2 linked regions of the Orrella dioscoreae genome follow. The protein of the gene in region 1 binds, or shares a complex with, the protein of each later gene. Links are inferred from orthologs where the notes say so. Each region holds a gene or a part of one and is shown in the gene's direction. Other genes may lie near its edges.

Region 1 (5,910 bases):
GAAGTGCTGCATGCCGTCTTCCATGGGGGACTGGTAGGGGCCGGCTTCGGTGACGCCACGTTCCATCAGCGCCTTGCGGCCCGCGTCCATGCGCTCGGCGATCTCGTCGTCCTCGACGGCCGTCTCCATGTAGGCGGCGCGGTGCGCCTCGACGAATTCGCGTTCGAAGGCCGCGATTTCCTCGGGGTAGTAGAACTCCACCACGTTGACCGTTTCCTGCGGGCCCTTGGGGTACAGCGTCGAGAGCACCAGCACGTGCGGATACAGCTCGATCATGTGGGTCGGGAAGTAGGTGACCCAGATCGCGCCGAAGTCGGGCGCCTGGCCGTCGCGGTATTGCAGCAGCTTGTCGTGCCACATGCGATAGACGTCGGAGCCCGGCTGGCCCAGCGCCTGGTGCACGCCCACGCGCTGCAGGCTGAACCAGTCGCCCATCTCCCAGCTGAGGTCGTCGCAGGTGACGAACTTGCCCAGGCCGGGGTGGAAGGGGCCGACGTGGTAATCCTCGAGGTAGACCTCGATGAAGGTCTTCCAGTTGTAGTTGCAGGGGTGGATCTCGACGTGGTCCAGCACGTAGTCCGAGAAATCGAACTCGGGCCGGCCGAAGAGCGTGCGCAGGTCATGCGACGGATCGCGCGGCCCTTCGAACATCAAGCCGTGGCAATCCTTCACCGGGAAGCGCTGCAGGTCCAGGCACGGGGAGCTGTCGAACTGGGGCGCGCCCAGCAGCGTGCCCTGCTTGTCGTAGGTCCAGCGGTGCAGCGGGCAGACGATGTTGCCGCCCGTCGCGCGCAGGTTGCCGCTGATGTGCTTCGCGTCGGCGCCCGTGACATCGGCCGTCGAGCCGCCCAGCATGAGGGCCTGGCGGTGGCGACAGACGTTGGACAGCAATTCCACGCCTTGCGGGTTGCGCACGAGCACGCGCCCCCCACCTTCGTGATGCAGGGTGCGCCAGTCGCCGACCTCGGGCACGTTGCGGGCGTGACCGACATACTGCGAAGATTGCTTGAAAATGAGTTCCTGCTCGCGAGCCAGGCGGGCTTCGTCAAAGTAGGCAGTGACGGGTAGCTGGGTGCGAGCTGGCGCCAGGTGCGCCATCCGACCAATGTCGGTCATGATTCCCTCCGCACGGATAAAAAAGCCAGGACGTCCAAGGTCCTGGCGCGAAGAAAAATCGGTCCGGCCGATCATCTAAAGGTCATATTCTACCCTATATCCCCTCTTGGGACCGGTACGGGCGCGCAAGGTTTGACCACGAACAAGTCCGCGCTGGCGCCCCCGGCAAACCGGGGCCGGCGTCAGACGAAACGGCGCATGAGCGGCAGCCTTTGCATCAGCCAGATGCTGCCCGCCGACAGCCCGAAAATGACCACGGCCGCGAAGGGAATGGCCCAGGCGGGGGCGATGCCGTTGTCATAGAGCGGGCTGCGTTGCGCCAGGTCGATGAATACCGGATGGATGAGGTAGATGCCGAAGGTCAGCGGCGCCAGCAGCACCAGGCGGGGCAGGGCGGGCGTGGCCAGGATCAGCTGGAACACCGCCAGCGACATGAAGGGCACCGTGATGCTGAAGTAGTCGTAGAAATAGAAGTTCAGCCTCTGCGAGGTCGACAGCGCATAGACGCCCAGGGCCGTGATGGCGATGCTGGCCGCCAGCACCCAGCCCGGCCGTGGCAGGGACAGCGAGCCTTCGTAGATCATCCGTCCCGCCACGAAATAACCCAGGTAGGGCACGAACCAGGCGAGGAAGAAGCCGTAGCCCTGGCCCGTCAGGTGGCGATACAGCGCGTCCACGATCGCGATCGCCAGGGTGACCATGACACAAGCCAGGCGGCGTCGCACCGACAGCTTGCCGTACAGCTCACGCACGAAAGGGGCGAAAAGATAGAGCCCGACGATCATGTAGAGGTACCAGAGGTGGTAGTACGGCCGTCCTTCGGTCAGGCGGCGCAGCCAGGCCATCGGCTCGTGCGGCGTGCCGTCCAGATGTTCGAGCGTCACCGTCCAGGCCAGGTAGAAGACCGTCCAGAACACCAGCGGCAGCAGGATGCGCGCGCTGCGGCGCAGATAGAAGCGGGGGATGCCCTCGGGCCGGGCGGGCGCCAGCAGGAGGGCGCCGCTGATCATCACGAAAACCGGCACGCACCAGCGCACGGCGGAGTCGTACAGGTTGGCGCTGACCCAGCCGGCCGTGCCATAGGGCTCGGTCGAGGAGACGGGGACCGCCGCGCAATGCAGCAGGACCACGGCCAGCGCCGCGATCCAGCGGGCGGCATCCAGCTGCGCCAGTCGGGGGTCGGGAGGGATGCTCGACGGCGTCGTGTCGGGAGCGGTGGATGACGGGGCCGCGGCGGACGCGGGCCTGACGTGGGGAAACCTCATGGATGGCGAAAGATGTAGCTTGGCTGCGGGCCACCATAGCAGCGCGGGCGGTGCCGGACTGTTTCCAGGCGTTAGCCATTCCTGCCGCCCTGGGGGCGGGGAATGGCCAGGCCAAGGGCGGCTTTGCCCCGGTGCGGATGGCGCCGGGTTAACTCTGTTGCAATTGCGCCGGTGCCGGGTCCCCGGTCGCGGGCAGGGCAGGCTGGACAGTTCTCGTACAATGAAAGGCTTGTATCAAAACGACGCAGTGTCATGAAGACGGAGACCCGTTTGGCCGCAGCTTCCTCCCCCGGCGCCTTGCCGCTCCCGCAGGATTTCGAGACCGCCCTGGCTGAGCTTGAATCGCTCGTTGCCGCCATGGAAGACGGTTCCCAGCCGCTGGAGCAGTCCCTGGCCGCCTACAGGCGCGGCGTGGAGCTGTCCCGTGTGTGCCAGGAAAAACTGGCCCAGGCCGAGCAGCAGGTGAAGGTGCTCGAAGGCGAATTGCTGCGTCCGCTGGACGCTGGCGCACTGGGCGCGGGCGAGCCGCAATGAGAAGCGCCCCCCTGGATTTCCCGACCTGGATGCAGGATCGGATCGATCATGTCGAGGCTTGCCTGGATGGGTTGCTGCCCACGCCGGAGGAAGCGCCTGCGCGCCTGCACGAAGCCATGCGCTACGCCGTGCTGGGCGGCGGCAAGCGCGTGCGCGCGGCCATGGTCTATGCGGCAGGGCATGCCTGCACCAGCGGCGCCATGCCCGTGTCCGTGGGCACCGGCCTCGATTGCGCCGCCGCGTCCATCGAGCTCATCCACGCCTATTCGCTGGTGCACGACGACCTGCCCTGCATGGACGACGACACCTTGCGCCGTGGCCGGCCCACCGTGCACGTGCAGTTCGACGAGGCCACCGCCATGCTGGCGGGCGACGCCCTCCAACCCCTGGCCTTCGAGCTGCTCGCCGAAATGCCGATCGCGCCGGCGCTGGTGGTGCAGGCCTCGCGCGTGCTGGCGCGTGCGGCCGGGAGCCGCGGCATGGCCGGCGGCCAGGCCATCGATCTCTACAGCGTGGGGCAGTCCCTCACGCGCGAGCAGCTCCAGACCATGCACAGCCTGAAGACCGGCGCCTTGCTGGTGGCCAGCGTCGCGCTGGGCGGCGTGGTGGCCGGCGCCAGCTCCAGCCAGCGCAATGCGCTGGATGATTACGCGGGGGCTGTCGGTTTGGCGTTCCAGGTGGTGGACGATATCCTGGACGTCACTGCCGACACGGCCAGCCTGGGCAAGACCGCCGGCAAGGACGCCGCGGACAACAAGCCCACCTATGTCTCGCTGCTGGGCCTGGACGATGCCCGGGCGCTGGCCGAGAGCCTGCGCACCGACGCCCATGCCGCCATCGCGCCGCTGGGCGAAGGCGCCAAGTACCTGGCCGCGTTGGCCGATTTCATCGTGCTCAGGGACCGCTGAGCGGATACCTTGCACGCCGAACCGCCCGCCTTGCCCAGCCTGGGCGCGGGGGTGAATGCTGAATAACCTTGTCATGCCATGAAGACCGAATTGCTCGATCGCATCCAGTCGCCGGCCGACCTGAAGTCGCTGGATCGCCGCGACCTGAAACAACTGGCCGATGAACTGCGTGGTTTCGTGCTGGACTCCGTGTCGCGCACGGGCGGCCATTTGTCCTCGAACCTGGGCACCGTGGAGCTCGCCATCGCGCTGCACGCGGTGTTCGACACGCCGCATGACCGCATCGTCTGGGACGTGGGCCACCAGTCCTATCCGCACAAGATCCTCACCGGCAGGCGCGCCGAGATGGACCGCCTGCGCCAGGCGGGCGGCATCTCCGGCTTCCCGCGCCGCGCGGAGTCGCCCTACGACGCCTTCGGCACCGCGCATTCGTCGACCTCGATCTCGGCCGCGCTGGGCATGGCCGTGGCCTCGCGCAACGCCGGCATCGAACGCCGCCACATCGCCGTGATCGGCGACGGCGCGATGTCCGCGGGCATGGCCTTCGAAGCCATGAACAACGCCGGCGTCACGCCCGACGTGAACCTGCTGGTGGTGCTGAACGACAACGACATGTCGATTTCGCCGCCGGTGGGCGCGCTCAACCGCTATCTGGCGCGCCTCATGTCCGGCCGGTTCTATGCCGCCGCCCGCAATGTGGGCAAGGCCGTGCTGCAGCGCGTGCCGCCCATGCTCGAACTGGCGCGCCGGTTCGAGGAACACGCCAAGGGCATGGTCACGCCGGCCACGCTGTTCGAGGAGCTGGGCTTCAACTACGTCGGCCCCATCGATGGCCACGATCTCGACGCGTTGATGCCCACGCTGCAGAATCTCAGCGTGTTGCCGGGGCCGCAGTTCCTGCACGTGGTCACGCGCAAGGGGCAGGGCTACAAACTGGCCGAGGCCGATCCTGTGCTTTATCACGGTCCGGGCAAGTTCGATCCGGCCGTGGGCATCCAGCAGGCCAAGGCGCCTGCCCGCCGCACCTTCACGCAGGTGTTCGGGCAATGGCTGTGCGACATGGCCGCCCAGGACGACAAGCTGGTGGGCGTCACGCCCGCCATGCGCGAAGGCAGCGGCATGGTCGAGTTCGAGCAGCGCTTCCCGGCGCGTTATTTCGACGTGGGCATAGCCGAACAGCACGCCGTGACCTTTGCCGCCGGCATCGCCTGCGAGGCGCACAAGCCGGTGCTTGCCATCTATTCCACCTTCCTGCAGCGCGGCTATGACCAGCTGGTGCATGACGTCGCCCTGCAGAACCTGGATGTCACCTTCGCGCTGGACCGGGCAGGTCTCGTGGGCGCCGATGGCGCGACGCACGCGGGCAACTACGACATCGCGTTCCTGCGCTGCATCCCCAACATGGTCGTGGCCACGCCGTCCGACGAGCGCGAGACGCGCCTGCTTCTGAGCACCTGTTACCGTTATCCGGGACCTGCGTCGGTGCGTTATCCCCGTGGCGCGGGCTGTGGCGCCGAGCCCGGCACGGCGCTGGACGACGTGCCGCTGGGCAAGGGCGTGGTGCGCCGACAGGGCCGCCGCGTCGCCATCCTCGGCTTCGGCACTCTGGTGCAGGCGGCGCTGGCCGCTGCCGAGAACCTGGACGCCACCGTGGCAGACATGCGTTTCGTCAAGCCGCTGGACCAGGAACTGGTGCTGTCGCTGGCCGCCAGCCACGATGCGCTGGTGACCCTGGAAGAGGGCGCCATCATGGGCGGCGCGGGCAGCGCCGTCACCGAGGCCCTGAACGAAGCCGGCATCACCGTGCCCGTGCTGCAGCTGGGCCTGCCGGACCGCTTCATCGACCATGGCGAGCAGGGCAGCCTGCTGGCTGGCGTCGGCCTGGATGCCAAGGGCATCGAGGCGTCGATCCGCGCGCGTTACGCCGCCTTGCTCGAACCGTCGGCCCAGGACGGCCAGGCGGCCTGAATCCCGCGCCGTTGTTGTTTTCTTGCAGCCCCAGGCCCGCGTGGCCTGGGCTGGCGAGGCCGGAACCCGGGTTTCGCATTGGTGTCCAAAGGGTTTTTGAACGGTGCGCCCAGCGTTTG
Region 2 (6,105 bases), 190 kb from region 1 along the record:
TTCAGGCAGGCTGGGCGGGCGGGCGCTCGGCCTGGGGCTCCAGGCGGCGGGCTTCGCTTTCCAGGAGGATCGGCACGCCGTCACGCACGGGATAGGCGAGGCGATCGCCGCGGCACACGAGTTCCGAGTGCGCGCGGTCGTAGTGGAGGCGGCCCTTGCAGGCGGGGCAGACAAGCAGGTCGAGCAGACGGGATTCCATCCAGGAATTCTAGTCGACTTTCCCGGGCGGGGGGGGGGGCTGGGTGTGCCGCTGCCGTCGCTGGGCGGCGGCGGCGCGCAGGCGGACGTCGAGCCAGTCGAAGAGGGCCGGGCGCGAGAACGCGGTGTCGGCGTGCACGGTCCAGAGCCGCTCGTCGCCCAGGCCCGCGCACTTGACCGCGTCCTTGGCGGTGATCAGCACGCCTTCGGCTTGAAGGCTATCGAAAGGCGAGCCGTGATAGGCGTAGTGATCCGGCAGGGGCAGGGTCTGCACCAGGTTCAGGCCTGCGTGGCGCAGCATCGAGAAAAACCGCTCGGGCTGGCCGATGCCGGCGGCGGCGGCCAGCGGCGTGGCGCCATAGCGCGCCATGAAGTCGGCCGCAGACAGGGATTCGCCCGAGACGAGGTTGACGTAGCGCGAGGGCGTCAGGCGCATGTCGCTGCGGTAGGGCACGCCCAGGGCCGCGCCTGCCGCGCTGTCGGACGTGGCGTGCATGCTGCGATTGGTGACGATGGCGTCCACGGTGTCCAGGCGTGCGGGCGGTTCGCGCAGCGGGCCGGCCGGCAGCAGCAGGCCGTTGCCCACGCCGCGCTCGTCGTCCACGGCGATTTCCACGTCGCGCCCCAGCGGCAGGTGTTGCAGGCCGTCGTCGCAGACGATCACGTCGACGTCGGGCCAGCGGGCCAGCAGGGCCTTGCCGGCCAGCGGGCGTTGCGGGTGCACGGCGACCGGCACCTGGGTTTCCTGGGCGATGAGGGCGGGTTCGTCGCCGAAGTCGTCGGCCGAGAGCGTGCCGCGACCGCTGCGCGGGGCGGGGCCGATCTTCACGCCATAGCCCCGGCTGATAACGCCGGGGCGCCAGCCGCGCTCGCGCAACGCGCGCACCACGGCGATGGTGACGGGGGTCTTGCCCGTGCCGCCGACATAGACGTTGCCCACCACGACGACCGGCACCGGGGCCCGCCAGGTCTTGCGCCAGCCTTGCGCGTGCGCCCGGCGGCGCAGCCGGATGGCCAGCCCCGTCAGGCAGGACAGCGGGCGCAGCAGGGTGGACAGCCAGCCGCCGGTCTGCCATTGGCGCTGGAGCAGCGTTGCGCCGCGGCCCATGGTCATGGTGCGCGCTGCGCGGCGAAGTTCACGCGCGCGATCCCGGCTTCACGGGCGGCTTCCATCACGTCGACGACCGACTGGTGGCTGGCCTGCCCGTCGGCATTGATGACGAGGACGGCATCGGCCTGGCCCGCGGCGGCGCGCGCCAGTGCCTGGGCGATGGCGGCTGCGCCGCTGGCTTCCAGCAGCTCGCCGTTCAGGGCATAGCGGCCATCGCGGCTGATGGCGATGTCCAGGGCCTGGGGGGGCGAGGCAGCGTCGGCCTGGGCGCGGGGCAGGGCGACTTCCAGCGCGCTCTGGCGCATGAACGAGGTGGTGGCCGCCAGGAAGATCAGGACCACCAGCAGGACGTCGATGAGCGGGATCAGGTTGATCTCGAGTTCTTCGTGGCCGGCGCGCGGACCGCCAAAATTCACGACACGCCCTCGTCGCGGGCCAGCACCCGCGCCAGGCGGGCGGCGGCCGTCTCCATGTCGCGCAGGAAATCCTCGACGCGGGCACGCAGGTGGCGGTGGAAGATCATGGCCGGGATGGCGATCAGGATGCCGAAACCGGTGTTGTACAGCGCGACGGAGATGCCGCGCGCCAGCTGGGCGGGGTCGCCGCCGTCGGGGGTGTAGGCGCCGAAGATCTCGATCATGCCCACGACCGTGCCGAACAGGCCCAGCAGCGGCGCCACCACGGCGATCGTTCCCAGGCCGGACAGGTAGCGGCCCAGCTTGTGGGCCTCGGCGCGGCCGGCATCCTCGACCGCCAGGCGCTGTTCGGCGCGCGGCAGGTGGCGGTTGCGCACGACCTCGGCCAGCACCCGGCCCAGCGGGGAGTTGGTGGCCAGGCGCGACAGGGCTTCCGGCGTGTCCTGGCGGCGGCGCAGCATGTCCAGCACCTGTTCGGTCAGGCCGCGCGGCAGCACGCGGGCGCGCCGCAGGGCCAGCAGGCGTTCGATGATGAGCGCCAGGCCCAGTACCGAGGCGAACAGCAGGGGGATGACGGGCCAGCCGGCATCGTGGAGGATGGAAAGCAAGACGGTAGCTCCTGGGCGATCCGGCGGCATGCCGGTCAGGCGACAGGTTGGCAATGATAGTGCATCGGCGCGGGGCGGCAAGCCCCTGTTACGGGAGGTTGCCCCCGGCGTTTGATCCACGCCGAAACTATCCACAGATTCTGTGGATAATTCTGTGTGCAAGTCGGCCGGAGTACGCGTGGATAGGGCTTGCGCGCCGGTACGCGCTCAGGGCACGCACTGCCCGTTTTTCCATGTTTTCTTATAAATCAATGGCTTGCATGGTTTCTTTGAAGGCATCTGGCAGGGTTGGGCCAAATCGGTGGCTGTTGTATCATCCGTTCCCCGCTCCGCCGGCCTGTGGACAGCTCCCTCTGCGCTCAGCCTTATGACAACACGACTTTCGGTCACAAATGACGATTTGGCGCGGTCTGTCCTGACGGTTGCCCAGTTGAACCAAGCGGTGGGGCAGTTGCTGGATCGCAGCATTCCGGCAGTCTGGGTGTCGGGCGAAATTTCCAATTTCACCCAGGCGGCATCAGGCCACTGGTATTTCACCCTGAAGGACCCCCAGGCCGCCGTCCGCGCGGTCATGTTCCGCGGACGCGCCCAGGCGGTCTCCTTTTCCCCCCGGGCGGGCGACAAGGTCGAGATCCGGGCCAGGGTGTCGCTTTACGAACCTCGCGGCGACTACCAGCTGCAGGTGGACGCCATGCGGCCGGCGGGCCAGGGCGGTCTCTACGAGGCCTTTCTGCGGCTGAAGGAGAAGCTGGCTGCCCAGGGGCTCTTCGACCCCGAGCGCAAGCGCGAGCCCGTGGCCTTGCCGCGCGCCATCGGCGTCGTGACCTCGCTGCAGGCGGCCGCCTTGCGCGATGTCCTGTCGGCGCTGGCCCGCCGCGCCCCGCATATCCCGGTGGTGATCTATCCGGCGCCCGTGCAGGGCGCCGACGCGGCCGCCAGGTTGGCGGCCGCGGTGCGCGCGGCGACCGCGCGCGCCGAGGTCGACACGCTGCTGCTGGTGCGAGGCGGCGGCAGCATCGAGGATCTCTGGAGCTTCAACGACGAAGCGCTGGCCTACGCCATCCTGGACAGCGCCATCCCCGTCATCAGCGGGGTGGGGCACGAAACCGATTTCACCATTGCCGATTTCGTCGCCGATCTGCGCGCGCCCACGCCCACCGCGGCGGCCGAGCTGGCCGCCACGCCGCGCGGCGAGTGGCTGGCACGGGTCGCGCAGGCCAATCGCGCCCTGGCCCGCACGCAGCAGCGCCGCCTGGAGCGCGCGGCGCAGCGCCTGGACCGGGCCGCCGCGCAACTGACGTCGCCCGGCCAGCGCCTGTCGCATCAGCGGGATCGGCTGGATGCCCTGCGCCATCGCCTGGGCGTGGCAGCGCGCCGGCCGCTGGCCCGCCGCGAAGCGCGCCTGGAGGTATTGCATACCCGGCTGGCGCACCGTCGCCCGGACGTGCGGCGCGCGGCGGAACGCCTGGCGCGGGTGCAGGCAGCCCTGGCCCAGGCCGGCAGGCGGCTCACGCCGGCCCGCCAGGCCGCCCTGCAGGCCTTGTCGGGGCAGTTGCGGGCCCTGGATCCCCAGCAGACGCTGGCGCGCGGCTACGCGATCGCAAGAGACACGGATGGGCGGATCGTGCGCGATGCCGGGACGCTCGCGCGCGGCGCGCGGCTATCGCTGCGTTTCGCTCGGGGCGAGGCGCAGGTCGACGTGCGGGACGTCACACCGGAAGACGGCGCGGCGTGAACAGGCGCGGCGCGCAGCGGTGTGCGCCGAGAGACAGGCGGGGGCTTGCAGGCCGCTCAGCGGCCGGCTGCCGGCAGCCCCTGCAGCCGGGCGCCGGCCTGGATGCCGCGCTGGCTGAACCAGCCCTGCTCCATTTCCAGCGCGTAGCGCACGGGTTCGGCCGAGCAGTGCGGCGTCTCGGTATGGGGCGCCATGTCGGCCAGGTTCACCACGCGGCCCGCGTCGTCGAGGAAGGCGATGGTGAGCGGCAGGGGCGTGTTGCGCATCCAGAAGCAGCGCGTGTCGCTGTCCTGGAAGATGAACAGCATGCCGTGGTTGGGCGCCAGCGATTCCCGTCGCATCAGGCCGCGTGTGCGGCTGGCGTCGGTGTCGGCGATTTCTGCGTGGATGCGGTGCATGCCGGCCGTGAGCTCGCGCAAGGGGAGCGCGCCGGAGGCGGCGAAGACCGAGGCGGGAAGCAGCGCGGCACAGGCGAGCAGCGCGTGCAGGCGCCGGTCCGAGCGGAAAAAGGTTCGGATGCGTGTCATGCGGTGTTTATACACCGCGGCGGTCCGGTTTTGGGCCGGACCGCCGGACCGGGCCGCGAGGGCTGGCGGGTCAGGCTGCCGTGATGTTCAGCGCCTGTTTGCCCTTGGGCCCCTGGATGATCTCGAAGGCGACTTTCTGTCCTTCCTTCAGGGTCTTGAATCCATTCATCTGGATGGACGAGAAATGCGCGAAAAGGTCTTCGCTGCCATCGTCGGGAGTAATGAATCCGAATCCCTTGGCATCGTTGAACCACTTTACGATGCCGGTCGATTTGGGTGTATCCCCTTGGCTGGCGGTTGCGGTCGTTTCAGACATGCGGACTGCCTCACATATTGTTCATCATGGGTTTTTGCCACCGGGTCCCGCCGGCAAGCATCTGCTTCCAGGGGGCCCCCGCGTTGCGGAACCTCCGGAAGCAACTGATGATGCGCACGTTTGACAGGTGCGTCAAGTATGGTTATTACGCATGCGAACGTCGCATTTTCAGGCAGGAAACCGGGGGCGAGCGGCGGAGATATCCCGTGGCCGCAAGCCGGTTTTTACGCTTGGATGCGCACAAGCACGCGCGCTTTTCCTAAAATGCCGGAATCATGAGTACACGCTACGACCCTCAGCACGACACTGTCGTGGAGCCCGAACTTGCGCCGCCCGCACCCCCGCCCATGTATCAGGTGGTGCTGCTCAATGACGACTACACCCCCATGGAGTTCGTCGTGAAGGTGCTCCAGAAGTTCTTCGGCAAGAATATCGAACAGGCCACGCGCGTCATGCTGCAAGTGCATCATGAAGGGCGTGGCATCTGCGGTGTCTACCCCCGCGACATCGCCTCCACCCGGATTGCCCTGGTCGGCCAATACGCCCAGGCGCGCCAGCATCCCCTGCAGTGCATCATGGAGCCGGTGGACGACTAGATCCTTCCCAGGCGCGTTCGCGCCTCTTCCCGGAAGCGTTGGCGGACCCGCCTTGCCGGTCCGCGGCGCCCCGGTTTGCTCGGCGGCCGGCAACGGCCTGTTTTTCCGGTTTTTTCCTCTAGATATCTATATCCATAAGAAGCAGGAGTCGTCGCGGTGGCCAGCAAACGCTTTTCCTGGGGTCTAGTTGCCGCTGTGGCGGTGGTGTGCGCCGGTGCGGGCGCGGTGGGCTGGTGGGCCGGGAAAGGCCGGCTCGGCGCCAGCCCCGACGCGGCGCCGGTCGTCGTCAACGTGTCGCAGCACCGGCCTTCGCCCGCCGCGGGGTCGGCGCCGGGCTCCACCATCGGAGATCCCGATCCGTTCAATGCCGTCACCTGCCAGGCGCGCGAATTCAATGATTCGCTGGCGCTGGCCGTGACCTTCACGCAGCCGGTGGATGGGCGCCGCAAGCTCGATGGCAATCTGCGCGTGATCGACACGGGCGAGGCGCCTTCGGAGGCGGGCCGGGCCGACGAGGCCAAGCAGGGCGGTGCCCAGCCTGGCACGCCGTTTGCCCTGAGCGACGCGCCTGCCCGCGGCGGCCAGCCTGTCCAGGGCA

Evidence for each region.
Region 2: the proteins of ODI_RS08025 (region 1) and xseA are in contact, whole or in part, in a cryo-EM structure (PDB 8TXR), measured with the Escherichia coli proteins. The link is inferred for Orrella dioscoreae from one-to-one orthologs.

What each region holds. Positions count from the first base shown.
Region 1 is NZ_LT907988.1:1,718,758-1,724,667, forward strand. What follows is about bases 1,603-4,274. They hold ODI_RS08025 (exodeoxyribonuclease VII small subunit), read left to right. Parts: upstream 1,603-2,633; coding sequence 2,634-2,915; downstream 2,916-4,274. Other genes in these bases: ODI_RS08020 (acyltransferase), read right to left, coding at 1,603-2,381; ODI_RS08030 (polyprenyl synthetase family protein), read left to right, coding at 2,912-3,823; dxs (1-deoxy-D-xylulose-5-phosphate synthase), read left to right, coding at 3,902-4,274. Outside these bases: ODI_RS08015 (aromatic ring-hydroxylating oxygenase subunit alpha), read right to left, coding at 1-1,116; more of ODI_RS08020, read right to left, coding at 1,299-1,602; more of dxs, read left to right, coding at 4,275-5,791. UniProt on the Escherichia coli protein: Bidirectionally degrades single-stranded DNA into large acid-insoluble oligonucleotides, which are then degraded further into small acid-soluble oligonucleotides.
Region 2 is NZ_LT907988.1:1,910,160-1,916,264, forward strand. The notes cover bases 2,018-4,884. They hold xseA (exodeoxyribonuclease VII large subunit), read left to right. Parts: upstream 2,018-2,700; coding sequence 2,701-4,068; downstream 4,069-4,884. Other genes in these bases: ODI_RS08930 (MotA/TolQ/ExbB proton channel family protein), read right to left, coding at 2,018-2,363; ODI_RS08940 (DUF192 domain-containing protein), read right to left, coding at 4,125-4,595; ODI_RS08945 (cold-shock protein), read right to left, coding at 4,666-4,884. Outside these bases: ODI_RS08915 (Trm112 family protein), read right to left, coding at 2-199; lpxK (tetraacyldisaccharide 4'-kinase), read right to left, coding at 209-1,312; ODI_RS08925 (ExbD/TolR family protein), read right to left, coding at 1,309-1,725; more of ODI_RS08930, read right to left, coding at 1,722-2,017; more of ODI_RS08945, read right to left, coding at 4,885-4,911; ATP-dependent Clp protease adapter ClpS, read left to right, coding at 5,187-5,507; ODI_RS08955 (alpha-2-macroglobulin family protein), read left to right, coding at 5,664-6,105. UniProt on the Escherichia coli protein: Bidirectionally degrades single-stranded DNA into large acid-insoluble oligonucleotides, which are then degraded further into small acid-soluble oligonucleotides.